One region of the Dorea sp. genome, then DNA from elsewhere that is predicted to be linked to it. Evidence: predicted binding sites of a transcription regulator. Region 1 holds the regulator's gene; the other holds the start of a gene.

Region 1 (8,235 bases):
GAATAGGAATAAGAACAACGATGGAGATGAAGATAGATGGATTTATTTGACTATATGCGGGAACAGAATATGGAAAAGGAAGCACCGCTTGCTTCAAGACTTCGTCCGACAACTCTGGATGAAGTCGTAGGGCAGCAGCATATCATAGGAAAAGATAAACTGCTTTATCGTGCAATCAAAGCAGATAAGCTGAGTTCGGTTATCTTTTATGGGCCGCCGGGAACGGGAAAGACGACACTTGCAAAAGTAATTGCCAATACAACAAGTGCTGAATTTACCCAGATCAATGCAACGACGGCAGGTAAAAAGGATATGGAAGAAGTGATTGGCAAAGCAAAAGAGATGCAGGGGATGTATCATAAAAAGACGATCCTTTTTGTAGATGAGATCCATAGATTCAATAAAGGACAGCAGGACTATCTGCTTCCGTTTGTGGAAGATGGTACGATCATTCTGATTGGAGCAACTACGGAGAATCCGTATTTTGAGGTAAATGGAGCGCTTCTTTCCCGATCGAGTATATTTGAATTACATCCACTTGGTAAGGAAGACATTAAGACTCTGATTGAAAGAGCGGTATATGATAATATAAAAGGAATGGGCAGCTATCAGGCGGTGATTGATGATGATGCATTGGAGTTTCTGGCAGATATTGCCGGTGGGGATGCAAGAAGCGCATTGAATGCGGTAGAACTTGGAATCCTGACGACAGAACGCAGTGCAGACGGGAAGATTCACCTGACGCTGGACGTAGCATCGGAATGCATCCAGAAACGTGTGGTAAAATACGATAAGACCGGAGACAATCACTATGATACAATCTCTGCTTTTATCAAAAGTATGCGCGGATCGGATCCTGATGCAGCAGTCTACTATCTGGCAAAAATGTTATATGCAGGAGAAGACATCAAGTTCATCGCCAGACGTATCATGATCTGTGCATCCGAAGATGTAGGAAATGCAGATCCGATGGCACTGACAGTTGCGGTATCAGCTTCTCAGGCAGTCGAAAGAATCGGCATGCCGGAAGCACAGATCATCCTTTCGCAGGCAGTGACGTACGTAGCAACTGCGCCAAAAAGCAATGCCGCATGCAATGCAATCTTTGATGCAATGGCAAGCGTAAAACGAACCAAGACAACAGTGCCGTCACATTTACAGGATGCCCATTACAAAGGCGCACAAAAGCTCGGACATGGAATCGGATACAAATATGCGCATAATTATCCACATCACTATGTAGAACAGCAATACCTTCCAGATGAAATCATGGGAGAAAAATTCTATGAGCCAAGTGATAACGGGCATGAAAAAGAGATAAAAGAATGGATGGAATATATCCGGGAGAATAGATAGGCAGGGTGTTTCATGCACTGCCGGGGAACCGAAAGTGCATGAAACATCAATTAGTTTTCTTTAATGCTTCCATCAATTCCTATTGTTACAACCTGCCATGGAATGAACTTTCCACTTGCCTTAAGTGCTTCTGTGGCGGCGTGCTCAAGACCTCCGCAGCAAGGTACTTCCATGCGGACAATGGTAAGACTCTTAAAATCGTTACATTTGATGATCTCTGTAAGCTTTTCAGTGTAATCAACGGCATCAAGCTTTGGACAGCCGATCAGTACGACATGGTTTTTAATAAACTGGTTATGGAAATTGCCATAAGCATAAGCGGTACAGTCTGCGGCAATCAGAAGATTTGCATTCTGGAAATATGGGGCACTTACCGGTGCAAGTTTTATCTGGACCGGCCACTGGCGGAGCTGGCTTTCCATGGAGTAAGCAGTCTGTGCGGTGCTTTCTGTATTATGCTCAACGGAACGTGCCATAGAACCAGGACATCCCCCGTGATGTGGAACTTCATGATGAATCTCGCGTGCCATGGAACCGGGACATCCGGCATGGTGTGCAGTAGGTGCATCGTTATCATGTGCGTGCGCCTTTTTGGCATCCAGATGTTTCTTAAGTGCTTCCGGGCCTTTTGCTGCAAGGTGAGCTTTTACTGCATCATCGTCATAAGCAACTGCTTCACGTTCCTCGAAGGTAATTGCATTTGTAGGACAGGCCGGAAGACAATCACCGAGACCGTCACAGAAATCATCACGCATCAATTTCGCTTTTCCAGCTACCATCTGAATCGCCCCTTCATGACAGGCGTTGGCGCATGCGCCGCATCCGTTACATTTTTCTTCATTTATATGGATAATTTTTCTGATCATAATTGTGTTCCCCTTTTCTTAAAAATTAAAAAATGTTTTTATACCGTAGTTATACGATACAGAAAGCATTTTTCAGACAAACTCTAGTGCAATTGAAAAAACCTGCATAAGGAATTGTCTGAAGCAGCTCCTGTGAGTAATAGTCTACTATAAAGAAGAAATAAAATGTTGTTGGAATAACAACAAAACTTGAAATAATTATAATCTTTACAAGGAAGCAAGGGAAAAGTGAAATATGGGGAACATTTTTCTGATTTGAAATTAGCAAGAAATAATTAATACAAATATATAGAAAAATAAGAGAAAAATATGTTAAACTTTCTTTCGTAGAAACACTCTGATGCGTGGCATAAGAAAACGGAAAATATATTTCGTTATATATGAAATAAAATTACGAAAGCATTTTTATGAGCTATCTACCACAGATCATACCGAAAAAGTATTTATATAAATAAGAAAAGAGGAAGATATATGGCACAGATTTATGCATCGAAGACAAATGAAATCCAGAAGTATGAGAAAGAGCATGAGAATGAAGTGCGCCGTCTAGCCGGAGAATGTATGGTCCTTTTGGAAAATGATGGTGTATTACCATTTTCAGAAAAGATAAAGAAAATTGCATTATATGGAACCGGAGCCAGACATACGGTGAAGGGCGGAACAGGATCGGGAGATGTTAATGTAAGGAAAACAATTTCCATTGCCCAGGGACTCGAAGAGGCCGGATTTGAAATTGTTACAAAAGACTGGCTGGACAGATACGATAAAGATATGAAAGAAGCGCAGGAAACATATCTGAAAAAACTGAAAAACATTTCGGATGAGACAGGAGAGCCGTCTGTAATCATAAGTTTTAAACATCCGTTTCAAGAACCGGAGCAGCCGGTTATCGAAGAAGCGGATATAAAAGACGCAGATGCGGCTGTTTATGTGATCGCAAGAAATTCCGGTGAAGGAAAAGACTGTCTTGCAGAAAAGGGAGATTATTATCTGAGTGACAGAGAGCTTCAGAATATCAGGTTCATGACAGAAAAATATCATAACTGCATTGTGTTACTGAATACCGGTGGCGTGATAGATCTGACAGAACTTACGAAGATTTCCGGAATACAGGCAATGATGCTGATTGGACAGACTGGAAATATGAGTGGCTATGCGGTGGCAGATGTGTTAACAGCAAAGACGGTTCCGTCTGGAAAATTGACAGATACATGGGCAAGGTCATACGATGACTATCCTTCCTCACGGACGTTCAGTTACAGGGATGGCAATCTGGATGATGAGTACTACAGTGACGGAATCTATGTCGGATACCGTTACTTTGATACATTTGGAGTGCTGCCATTATATTGCTTTGGATACGGGAAAAGTTATACGGAATTCGCATTGTCTACGAAAAAAGTGACGGCAGATGAAAAGCAGGTAACAGTAGAAGTAGAAGTGACCAATACCGGCAAGACGTATCCGGGAAGAGAAGTGGTACAGGTCTATTATTCTGCACCGGACGGAGTGATGGAAAAGCCGACACAGGAACTTGCCGGATTTGCCAAGACGAAGCTTCTTGCACCTGAAGAAACAGAAGTTGTAACGATTACATTTGCGACAGAGGACATGGCATCTTATGACAGTTATGATGCTGTCTGGGTCATGGAAGAAGGCGAGTATACAATCCGTGTGGGAAATAGTTCACGTACAACGGAAGTGGCTGCAATCATAGATCTGGACGAGACCGTTCAGACGGTTCAGCTTAAAAATGTAATGAAAGACAAAGAAATCGTAAAAGAGATCCATCATATGGTTCCAATCTTTGATCTGGAGCTTGATGATACACCTTTTATGCGTCCGATTCTGATCTATGCAGAAAACTTTGAAAAAAAGATTGTTGAATATGAAGTTATGCGTACGGTGCTGGAAGACAAAAGGCCAGGCGAGACCTTAACACTTAAGGATGTAAAAAATGGAAATGCATCCCTTGAAGAGCTGGTAGCACAGCTGACAGTAGAAGAGCTGGCAGATCTCTGTGTGGGAACCGAACGGATGGAAGAAGGCGGCAATGTGATCGGATCAGCATCCGCGTGTGTACCGGGAGCGGCCGGAGATACGACATCTGCACTCATCGAAAAACGGAAAATCCCGAATCTGATTCTGGCAGACGGGCCGGCGGGGCTGCGGTTACAGAAGCATTTTAAAACGGATAAAGAAGGTAATAAATTGCCGGGCGGAGAACAGTTTGGAATGGAGATTGCGCCGTTTGCAAAAGAATTACCGGAAGGAACACAGGATTATTATCAGTATTGTACGGCAATCCCGATCGCAACAACGCTTGCGCAGTCATGGGATGTGGAGCTTATTCAGAGAATGGGTGAAATTGTAGGAGAAGAGATGGAACGCTTCCATATTCATCTGTGGCTTGCACCTGGAATGAATATCCACAGGAATCCACTGTGTGGACGAAACTTTGAATATTATTCAGAAGATCCGCTTCTTACCGGTTTGTGTGCGGCAGCTGATACAAAAGGTGTACAGTCTTATGCGGGACATGGAACGACGATCAAGCATTTTGCAGCGAATAACCAGGAAGATAACCGGATGTTTACGAATGCGCATATCAGCGAGAGAGCGTTAAGAGAGATCTATCTTAAGGGATTTGAAATCGCAGTTAAGACAGCACAGCCATATGCGATTATGACATCTTATAATCTGATCAATGGAACACATGCAGCGAATCATTATGATATGCTTCAGAATGTAGCACGTGATGAATGGGGATTTGAAGGCCTTATTATGACAGACTGGTACACATCCCAGGATACGTCGGCGCTTGGAATGGTGTCAGAAAGTGGAAAATACAGTTATTCCGACAGTGTACAGTGTATCAAGGTCGGAAATGATCTTCAGATGCCGGGATGCAGGAAGAATGTAGAGGATATCGTAGAAGCTGTGAAGAATGGCGGCGGAATTACCAAGGCAGATCTTCAGAGGTGCGCAAAACATATTCTTGGAATTGCGTTGAAGACAGTATAAAAATACAAAAGAATCTTCCACTGGCAGCTTCTCTTGCATACATAACTATATAGAAAACAGGCAGGCAATCTATTATATAGAGCCGGCCTGTTTTTTTCGTGTATGAAAGCATTCATATGAAAATGTAAAAAATATCTAAACAGTGTTGACAAAAATATGTGGGAGTGCTATCTTAATAGTCGAAAGGTGTTAGCACTCAGATAAAAAGAGTGCTAATAACCTGAGAAACCGAAAGGAGGAGGTACCGGTGATAAATCATGAAGAACTAAGTGAAAGAAAACTGAAAATACTTCATGCAATCATCCAGAATTATCTGGAGACAGGAGAACCGGTCGGTTCCAGAACAATTTCCAAATACACGGATCTGAATTTAAGTTCAGCAACAATCCGTAACGAGATGGCAGATCTGGAAGAGATGGGATATATCATCCAGCCTCATACGTCGGCAGGACGTATTCCTTCGGACAAAGGATACAGGCTCTATGTAGATATGCTGATGGAGGAAAAAGAGCAGGAATTAAATGAGATGCAGGAACAGATGCTTGATAAAGCAGACAAGATGGATCAACTTTTAAAGCAGGCAGCAAAAGTTCTCGCAACGAATACGAATTATGCGACAATGGTTTCCACTCCGATGAACAATTCGAATAAGATTAAGTTCATCCAGTTATCTATGGTAGATGAGGAACAGGTGATTGCAGTCATCGTACTGGGCGGCAACGTGATCAAGAACAAGATCATCAACATTGACGAACCAATCAGTAATGAGAATCTGCTGAAATTAAATATGCTGCTGAATACAACGCTCAACGGTATGTCGATCGAAGAAATCAACCTGGGACTGATCGCCAGATTAAAAGAGCAGGCAGGAATCCACAGTCAGGTAGTCGGATATGTACTGGACGCAGTTGCGGATGCAATTCATCTGGATGATGATATGCAGATTTACACAAGCGGTGCGACAAACATTTTCAAATATCCAGAATTAAGTGATAACCAGAGTGCACAGGAGATTATCAGTGCATTTGAAGAAAAACAGCAGTTATCCGAACTGGTAACACAGACCCTGGCACAAGATGAGAATACCGGCATTCAGGTATATATCGGAGATGAGACTCCGGTACAGACCATGAGAGACTGCAGCGTTGTGACTGCAACTTATGAATTGGGTGACGGTATGAAGGGAACGATAGGAATTATCGGACCGAAACGTATGGATTATGAACATGTTTTAAAATCTATGAAGCGTCTCCAGTCAGAACTGGATCATATGTTTCATAAGAACGATAGAAAGGTGGAATAACCCTTGGAAAATAAGCAGGAAAAAAGCCAGGAAGATATGGTAAAAGAAGCTGTAGAAGAGGCTAAAAAATCTGCTGCTGAAGCAAAAGAAACAGAGGCTGATACAGAAGATACAACAGAAACTTCTGAAGAAGATACAGAAGAAGCAGAAGATACAGCAGAAAAGAAACCTGGCAAAAAATTATTTGGTAAAAAGAAAGATAAAAAAGACGAGAAGATAGAAGAGCTTACAGATAAGCTTACCCGTCAGATGGCAGAGTTTGATAACTTCCGCAAACGTACAGAAAAGGAAAAATCCCAGATGTACGAAGTCGGAGCAAAAGATATCATAGAAAAGATCCTTCCGGTTGTAGATAACTTCGAAAGAGGATTAGATGCAGTAAAGGAAGAAGAAAAAGAAGATCCGTTCGTTCAGGGAATGGAAAAGGTATACAAACATCTGCTTACCACGCTTGAAGGAATCGATGTAAAGCCTATCGAAGCAGTAGGACAGCAGTTTGATCCGAATTTCCACAATGCAGTGATGCATGTAGAAGATGAAAACTTTGGCGAAAATGTAGTTGCCGAAGAATTTCAGAAAGGCTACACATACCGTGATTCCGTTGTAAGACACAGCATGGTAAAAGTAGCAAACTAAAAACAAAATATTCACAATTTTCAGAATAAATAAAAGTAATACAGGAGGAATTTATCATGGGTAAAATTATAGGTATTGACTTAGGAACAACAAACAGCTGTGTAGCCGTAATGGAAGGTGGACAGCCAACAGTTATCGCTAATACAGAAGGCGCAAGAACAACACCATCTGTAGTTGCATTTACAAAAACAGGTGAGCGTCTTGTCGGAGAACCTGCAAAACGTCAGGCAGTAACAAATGCAGAGAGAACAATCTCTTCTATTAAAAGAGAGATGGGATCTGATTACAAAGTAACAATCGAAGATAAAAAATATTCTCCACAGGAAATTTCAGCAATGATTCTTCAGAAGCTGAAAGCTGATGCAGAAGGATACCTTGGAGAAAAAGTAACAGAAGCTGTTATCACAGTACCTGCTTACTTCAACGATGCTCAGCGTCAGGCAACAAAGGATGCTGGTAAGATTGCTGGTCTTGATGTAAAACGTATCATCAACGAGCCAACAGCAGCAGCACTTGCATATGGTCTTGACAACGAAAAAGAACAGAAGATCATGGTATATGACCTTGGTGGTGGTACATTCGACGTATCAGTTATCGAGATCGGTGACGGAGTTATCGAAGTATTATCTACAGCTGGTAACAACAGACTTGGTGGAGATGACTTCGACCAGAAGATCACAGATTATATGATCGCTGAGTTCAAGAAACAGGAAGGTGTTGACTTATCTACAGATAAGATGGCACTTCAGAGATTAAAAGAAGCAGCTGAGAAAGCGAAAAAAGAGCTTTCTTCAGCAACAACAACAAACATTAACCTTCCATTCATCACAGCTACAGCTGAAGGTCCAAAACATTTTGATATGAACCTTACAAGAGCTAAATTCGATGAACTGACACATGATCTTGTACTGAAGACATCTGAGCCGGTACAGAGAGCATTATCAGACGCTGGTATCACAGCTTCTGAACTTGGTCAGGTACTGTTAGTTGGTGGATCTACACGTATCCCTGCAGTACAGGAAGAAGTAAAACGTCTGACAGGTAAAGAGC
Region 2 (8,235 bases), on a different contig from region 1:
TGTTTTCTTCTTTTTCTTTGCATCTATTATACAAACTTATATATTGTAGTTGTCTCATAACTTTCTCCGGCTCTCACAACCGGAGATTTGAAATTATCTTTATGAATTGCATCCGGGAAATATTGTGTCTCAAAGCAGATTCCATGTCCTTTATCGTACACTGCCCCATCTTTTCCTTTCGTTTCTACCAAAAAGTTTCCCGAATAGAACTGCATTCCCGGAAGATCTGTAGAGACTTCCATTTTAATTCCTGTCTTCTCAGAATAAGCGGCTGCTACTTTTCTGAATCCTTCTCCATTTAATACCCAGTTATGATCGTATCCATTTCCATATCTGAGTGCTATGTAATCCCCGCCAATTTCTTTTTCTACTGTTTTAGCATTTCTAAAGTCCATAGGGGTTCCTTCAACAGGAACGAAAATTCCTGTCGGAATGGATTCCTCATCCGCTTCCGTGAACATGTCCGCATTAATCCACACTTCTTCATCCAGTGCACTTCCGGATGCATGACCTGACAGATTGAAATAGCTGTGATTTGTAAGATTGACAATCGTATCTTTATCCGGTACTGCATGATAATGTATTTTTAATTCATTATCATCTGTAACAGTATATGTTACTTCTATTTTTAATTCTCCCGGGAATCCCTGATCACCATCCGGACTAGTCAGTGTAAATGTCACCTGCTGATCGTCTTCGTTCTTTGCATTCCACATTCTTTTATTATAGAAGTCGCATCCACCGTGAAGTGTATTCTTACCGTTATCATTCTTTGTCAGAGAATAGACAGTTCCATTCAGTTCAAATTCTCCCGTTCCAATTCTATTGGCTACTCTTCCTACAGTTGCTCCGATTGAATCCCCGCCATTTTCGTAATCTTCTAATGTCTCATAGCCAAGTACTACATCACACAATTTTCCATTTTTGTCAGGTACCAGAAGTTTGAGTAATGCTGCGCCATAATCTGATACAACCGCCTCCATGCCATTCTTATTTTTCAATATATAGCAGCTTGCTTTCTCTCCTTTTTTTGTTGTTCCAAATTCAATTTTCATCTTTCTGCTCCTTTTTGTTTATTTTTTTTAATATTTTCTGCTTGTTTATAACCGTTTGTTATATATTATTGGTTATATTAAAATTATCTTTCCTTTATATCATAGCACTTTATATCATCTTATGCACTCAAATTATTTTTCGAGTCTATTTATTTTCAGACTTTTTATATTTTTCAAAAAACATATACCCGTAAAATCCTGCCTAAAAATCTTCCGAAAGGCACACTCTAAAATGGCGCATATAGGTTGTGCATTTTTTACGAAAAAACACCGAGAACTTGCCAATGGCAACTTCTCCTGCATACTTTAGGGTTTAAAAAAGACGCCGTAATATACGACGCCTTGAATCTCTTTATTCATCCACACTATAGTTCGGTGCTTCTTTTGTAATATGAATATCATGAGGATGGCTTTCTTTTAATGATGCCGAAGAAATCTTCACGAATTTTCCTGTCTGTTTCAGATCTTCGATTGTTGGTGCTCCGCAATATCCCATACCAGAACGAAGACCACCCATTAACTGGAATACAGTGTCTTCAACACTTCCTTTATAAGCAACACGTCCTTCTACACCTTCCGGTACCAGCTTCTTAGCATCTGTCTGGAAATATCTGTCCTTGCTTCCATTTTCCATAGCCGAAATAGATCCCATACCACGATATACTTTATATTTTCTTCCCTGGAATAATTCAAATGTTCCCGGGCTTTCATCACAACCAGCAAAGATGCTTCCCATCATACATACATTTGCTCCGGCTGCAATTGCTTTTGTCATATCTCCTGAATACTTGATTCCTCCATCTGCGATAATCGGAATACCATATTTATCAGCTGCTTCATAGCAATCCATAACTGCTGAAATCTGTGGAACACCGATACCTGCAATAATACGGGTTGTACAAATTGATCCAGGTCCGATACCAACTTTAACTGCGTCAACTCCGGCTTTGATCAAATCTTCTGTTGCAGCTCCTGTTGCAACATTACCTGCGATTACCTGCAGATCTGGGAATTTGTTCTTGATCATATCAACTGTATGAAGTACATTTGCCGAATGACCATGTGCAGAGTCAAGTACAACTACGTCTACTTTTGCATCTACCAGAGCTTGTGCTCTTTCCAGGCAGTTTGCTGTGATTCCGATCGCTGCTCCGCAGAGAAGTCTTCCCTGTGCATCCTTTGCAGACAATGGATATTTGATCTGTTTTTCAATGTCTTTGATTGTAATAAGACCTTTCAGATTAAAATCTTTATCTACGATCGGAAGTTTTTCTTTTCTTGCTTTTGCAAGAATTTTTTTTGCATCTTCCAGTGTAATTCCTTCCGGTGCAGTAATCAGTCCTTCCGAAGTCATGGACTCTCTGATCTTCTTTGTAAAATCTTCTTCGAATTTCAAATCACGGTTTGTGATAATACCGACTAATTTCTTTCCTTCTGTAATTGGCACACCTGAAATTCTGAATTTTGCCATCAGATTATTAGCATCTTCCAGTGTATTATCTGGTGATAAATAAAACGGATCTGTGATAACACCATTTTCAGAACGTTTTACCTTATCCACTTCTTCAGCCTGCTGCTCGATTGACATATTCTTGTGGATAATTCCGATTCCTCCCTGTCTGGCCATTGCAATTGCCATACGGTGTTCTGTAACGGTATCCATTCCCGCACTCATCATCGGAATATTTAACTTAATTTTCTTAGTCAGGTAAGTAGATAAATCCACCTGGTTCGGAATTACCTCTGAATATGATGGAACTAAAAGTACATCATCAAATGTAATACCTTCTCCAATTATCTTTCCCATGATTTCATCCTCTCTTTCTTTTGCATTATTCATATTTAACAGCTATCTTAGCGAATGTTGTATACTTTTGTCAACCGCTTTTGATATGTTTTTATTTTAATACAATTTTCTTTCTATTTTCTGATTACTTTTCTAGGTGCCTTTACAAAGAATCCTTCAACGATTGTTTCATTTGGCTCAAAGAGAATCTGCTTCACTTCTCCTTTGTCTGATGTGATCAGTCCATACACCTGTGCATTACCTGTTCCCGAAGTGTAGTCATATGTTTTTACTTTTTTATACTGCATCAGTTCAACGGCTCCAACCGGCGCAAGAAGTTCCATCTGATCTGCATCTACGGAAAATATTCTTTTTCTTCTGGATTTATTCATGATCTTATCAATATCCAGATCCCCATTCACAAACACATATTCATACTCTACATTAAGACTTTGAATTACCAGCACATCCACTATGATCAAAATGATCGGCATGATAATACCAACCGGTGTAATAAATGCTAAAAATACCGACAAGACAGTTACTGCAATCAGTCCACCTTTCTTAAGTGTATCTTTTGTGTCTGTCTGCTTTTTTATCAGCTGTTCTGTGTAAAAATCATCCATTCTTTTCTTCCTCCAACTTTGCTGTACACTATATCTATTGTAGCACACATAGAGGTAAAAAGAAAACTCCTCTGACGAGGAGTTCTCAAAAATTTTATATTCTGAATTACATCATACCCATGCCTGGATTTCCTGCTGGCATAGCTGGTGTATCTTCCTTGATATCTGCTACTACAGACTCCGTTGTAAGAAGTGTAGAAGCTACAGATGTTGCATTCTGCAGCGCACTTCTTGTAACCTTAGCCGGATCCAGAATTCCGTTTTCTACCATGTCTACATACTGCTCTGTCAGGGCATCAAATCCTGTTCCAACTTTTGATTCTCTTACTTTGTTGATGATTACAGCGCCTTCCAGTCCTGCGTTAGCAGAAATATGGAACAATGGAGCTTCCAGTGCTTTTAATACTACTTTTGCACCAGTCTTTTCATCACCTTCAAGTTCTTCAATTGCTTCTGCAACGGCCTTGGATGCATGAATATATGCAGATCCACCACCAGAGATAATTCCTTCTTCTACTGCTGCTCTTGTTGCATTCAAAGCATCTTCCATACGAAGTTTTGCTTCTTTCATTTCTGTCTCTGTTGCTGCACCAACACGGATTACAGCTACTCCACCTGCAAGTTTTGCAAGTCTTTCCTGAAGTTTTTCTCTATCAAAATCAGATGTAGTTTCTTCAATCTGTCCTTTAATCTGAGCAACACGGTCTGCGATTGCATTCTTATCGCCCATACCGTCAACGATAACCGTATTTTCTTTCTGCACTTTTACAGATTTTGCACGTCCAAGCTGATCCATTGTTGTATCTTTCAGTTCCATACCAAGCTCTTCAGAGATCACCTGTCCGCCTGTCAGTGTTGCGATATCTTTTAACATTTCTTTTCTTCTGTCACCATATCCTGGTGCTTTAACCGCTACAACATTGAATGTTCCACGCAGTTTGTTAACGATTAATGTTGTAAGTGCTTCTCCTTCAATATCTTCTGCGATGATAAGAAGTCTTGCACCTGCCTGAACAACCTGCTCAAGGAGTGGAAGAATCTCCTGGATATTAGAAATCTTTTTATCTGTGATCAAAATGTATGGATCATCCAGATTTGCTTCCATCTTATCCATATCTGTTGCCATATATGCAGATACATAACCACGGTCAAACTGCATACCTTCTACGAGATCCAGTTCTGTCTTCATTGTCTTAGACTCTTCAATTGTGATTACACCATCGTTAGATACTTTTTCCATAGCATCTGCTACCATCTGTCCAACTTCTGCATCTCCGGCTGAGATTGCTGCTACCTTGGCAATCTGGTCTTTATCTTTTACTTTGCTTGACATCTTTGCAATTGCTTCAACTGCCACATCTGTTGCTTTCTTCATTCCTTTACGGAGAATGATCGGGTTTGCTCCTGCTTCCAGGTTCTTCATTCCTTCATGAACCATTGCCTGCGCAAGTACTGTAGCTGTTGTAGTACCGTCACCTGCTACATCATTTGTCTTAGAAGCAACTTCTTTGATAAGCTGTGCTCCCATGTTTTCAAATCTGTCTTCCAGTTCGATCTCTTTTGCGATTGTTACACCATCATTTGTGATAAGCGGTGCACCAAAAGATTTGTCCAGAACTACGTTACGTCCTTTTGGTCCAATTGTTACTCTTACTGTATCAGCCAGTTTATTTACACCAGCTTCCAAAGCTCTTCTTGCTTCTGCTCCATATTTAATTTCTTTTGCCATGGGTCTTTACCTCCTGAAATATATATTTTTCGCTGTCAAATTATTCGCAGATTGCTAATATATCATCCTGTTTTACAATGATGTATTCCTGCTCATCAATCTCAACATTTGTTCCTGCATACTTGGAGTAGATTACCTGCTGCCCTACTGAAACATGCATCTTAACTTCTTTTCCGTCTACTACTCCGCCTGGTCCTACAGCAATTACTTCTGCCTGCTGTGGTTTTTCTTTAGACTGTCCCGGAAGTACAATTCCTGACTTTGTAGTCTCCTCTGCTACACACTGTTTCAATACAACTCTGTCACCTAATGGTACTAACTTCATATCTATTCCTCCTTAAAATCATTTTCTGTATTATTAGCACTCAATAAAAGAGAGTGCTGAAAGATTCTAGATATAAAATAGCACTCTCTTTTTGGTTTGTCAACACACTTTCTATTTAGTTTAGAACTTTTTTATAAAATCCATTTTGTATTTTAAAACGAATCACTTTCCCGGCCTTATTCCAGTACCGTTCTTTTACCAGACCTTTACAGATCAGGGATTCTTTTTCATCATCAATTCCACATTCATAGATGCCATCCAGTGAAAATGATGTAAGATTGGCATCTTCTGCCGCAAGGTAAAGTGTTTCCCCCTCTTCATCATATGCAATCACCTTACACTGATATACCGTTTCATCCAAAAATGTCTCTTGCAAAACCCCTCTTTCCATCCGCAGTTGGGCTGCACATCCTTCATACATTCTATATCTGTCCTCCTTCAAAGTATCCATAAATCTGTCGATTAGCACGACCGGCTTTGCACCGGCAAGTGCAGCCCGGCTTTACCGGACGCACTAAGTATGAAAAGGGTATCAGTTACCCGATACCCTTTTTACTTCTCACTATTTTGTACGTTCTGCTTTAATCCGGTCGAGTTCTGTGAATACATAATCATTAATTACTTTGATATACGTACCCTTCATGCCCGAAGACCGGGACTCAATTACACCCGCACTCTCAAATTTTCTCAATGCATTTACAATTACAGATCGTGTAATTCCTACTCTGTCTGCGATCTTGCTTGCAACAAGAATGCCCTCTGCGCCATCCAATTCATCAAAAATGTGGATAATCGCCTCTAGTTCTGAATAAGACAACGTACTGATCGCCGATTGTACAATATGCTCTTTTCTTGTTTCTTCTGCACTTTCTTCATTGACAGATCTCAACATCTCAAGTCCGACAACTGTCGTTCCGTATTCACTGAGAATAATATCATCAATCTCGTACACTTTATCTTTTTTATAAATAAACAGTGTTCCAAGTCTTTCTCCGGCGATGTCAATTGGCGTAATAATCGCCTGATAACCTTTGACAGCATCTTCCGAAAATCCCAGTGTCTGAAGATTTACATTTTCTTTTGTGGATAAAATGCTTAACAGTCTTTCATTGAGCATGTCATCTACATGCTTTCCAATCTCTCTCTCGATCAATTCTGTAATGTAAGGCACACCTTCACATTTGCTTCCGCCAAGCACTTTTCCTTTTTTACTGATTACCAATACGTTCGAATCCAATATCTCAGTCAGGACTTCACAGATATCATTGAATACAACTTTGCTCGAACTGTTGTTGTGCAGTAATTTGTTGATTTTTCTGGTTTTATCCAACAATTGTACGCCCATTTACATTCCTCCATCCTATGAATGTATATTATCATACAATTCTGAAATATTCAACGAATTTCACTAATTATCATCAGTATTTTCTTTATTTTCTACATATCCGCACTGCTCATCACTGCAGACAAGCTTATTGCCTTTTTCCAACATATATTTGCCACAACGAGGGCACTTCTTCGTTGACGGTTTCTGCCATGACATAAATTCACATTCTGGATTATCTTCACATCCATAGTATCTTCTGCCCTTCTTGGTCTTACGGATCACGATATCTTTTCCGCAAACCGGACATGGCACGCCGATTTTTTCCAGATATGGTTTGGTATTCCTACAATCCGGGAATCCAGGACATGCCAGGAATTTTCCATGAGGACCATATTTTACAACCATGTTGCGTCCGCACTGTTCGCAGATAACATCTGTAACTTCGTCTTCGATTTTTACCTGTTCCAGTTCATTTTCTGCCTTTTCTACTGCCGCTTCCAGATCCGGATAGAAGTTCTCTATGATCGTCTTCCATCTTACTTTTCCTTCTGCAACTCCATCCAGCAGGCTTTCCATATTAGCCGTAAAGTTTACATCTACGATACTTGGGAAGGACTGTTTCATGATATGATTCACCACTTCACCAATCTCTGTAATGTAAAGATTCTTATTCTCTTTTGCGACATAACGTCTGGCTATGATCGTTGAGATCGTTGGTGCATACGTACTTGGTCGTCCAATTCCCAGCTCTTCCAGTGTCTTTACAAGTGTTGCTTCTGTATAGTGTGCCGGTGGCTGTGTAAAGTGCTGCTTTGTCTCCAGACTTTCTTTGGTCAGTACCGAATCCATATCCAGTCCTTTTAATAAGACGTTATTCGCCTCTTTTGCTTCGCCTGCCTCTGTATATACACTTCGGAATCCCTCAAAAGCCACCTTAGAAGCTGCAACTGTAAAACGGTACTGCCCTGCTGCAATCTTTACTGATGTGGTCTCATATCTTGCCGGCTGCATCCTGCTTGCCACAAAACGTTTCCAAACCAGCTGGTACAGACGGAACTGATCTCTGCTTAAGAACTCTTTTACTGCTGCCGGTGTTCTGGTTACATCTGTCGGACGGATTGCCTCATGTGCATCCTGAATAATCTTTTTATCCGAATCTTTCTTCGCTTCTCCGTCAGCTACATATTCTTCGCCAAATCCTTCCCGGATATACTCTCTGACTGCTGCATCCGCTTCTTCTGATATACGTGTAGAGTCTGTACGAAGATACGTGATCAGACCAATCGTACCACTACCTTTGATATCTACGCCTTCATATAACTGCTGCGCAATACGCATTGTCTTTGCAGTTGCAAAGTTCAATGCCTTTGATGCTTCCTGCTGCATC

What was found. The regulator HrcA, encoded in region 1, represses chaperone genes, less so after heat shock. The targets are predictions, from matches to a motif close to TGTTAGCACTCNNNNNNNNNGAGTGCTAACA.
Region 2: the regulator HrcA is predicted to act here: its motif matches at 5,553-5,583, upstream of ACWJAF_RS06250 (co-chaperone GroES).

Annotation. Positions count from the first base shown of each region.
Region 1 is NZ_CDRRQK010000012.1:20,170-28,404, forward strand. Features, by position in the region: gene ACWJAF_RS07090 (polysaccharide deacetylase family protein) at 1-6, shown strand, start outside; gene ACWJAF_RS07095 (replication-associated recombination protein A) at 37-1,356, shown strand; gene ACWJAF_RS07100 (ATP-binding protein) at 1,407-2,222, opposite strand; gene ACWJAF_RS07105 (glycoside hydrolase family 3 protein) at 2,694-5,246, shown strand; gene hrcA (heat-inducible transcriptional repressor HrcA) at 5,494-6,549, shown strand; gene grpE (nucleotide exchange factor GrpE) at 6,586-7,185, shown strand; gene dnaK (molecular chaperone DnaK) at 7,242-8,235, shown strand, end outside.
Region 2 is NZ_CDRRQK010000010.1:3,492-11,726, forward strand. Features, by position in the region: gene ACWJAF_RS06225 (peptidoglycan recognition protein family protein) at 1-23, opposite strand, end outside; gene ACWJAF_RS06230 (aldose epimerase family protein) at 27-1,055, opposite strand; gene guaB (IMP dehydrogenase) at 1,408-2,862, opposite strand; gene ACWJAF_RS06240 (DUF6106 family protein) at 2,976-3,467, opposite strand; gene groL (chaperonin GroEL) at 3,574-5,196, opposite strand; gene ACWJAF_RS06250 (co-chaperone GroES) at 5,237-5,521, opposite strand; gene ACWJAF_RS06255 (hypothetical protein) at 5,637-5,942, opposite strand; gene codY (GTP-sensing pleiotropic transcriptional regulator CodY) at 6,084-6,866, opposite strand; gene topA (type I DNA topoisomerase) at 6,930-8,235, opposite strand, start outside.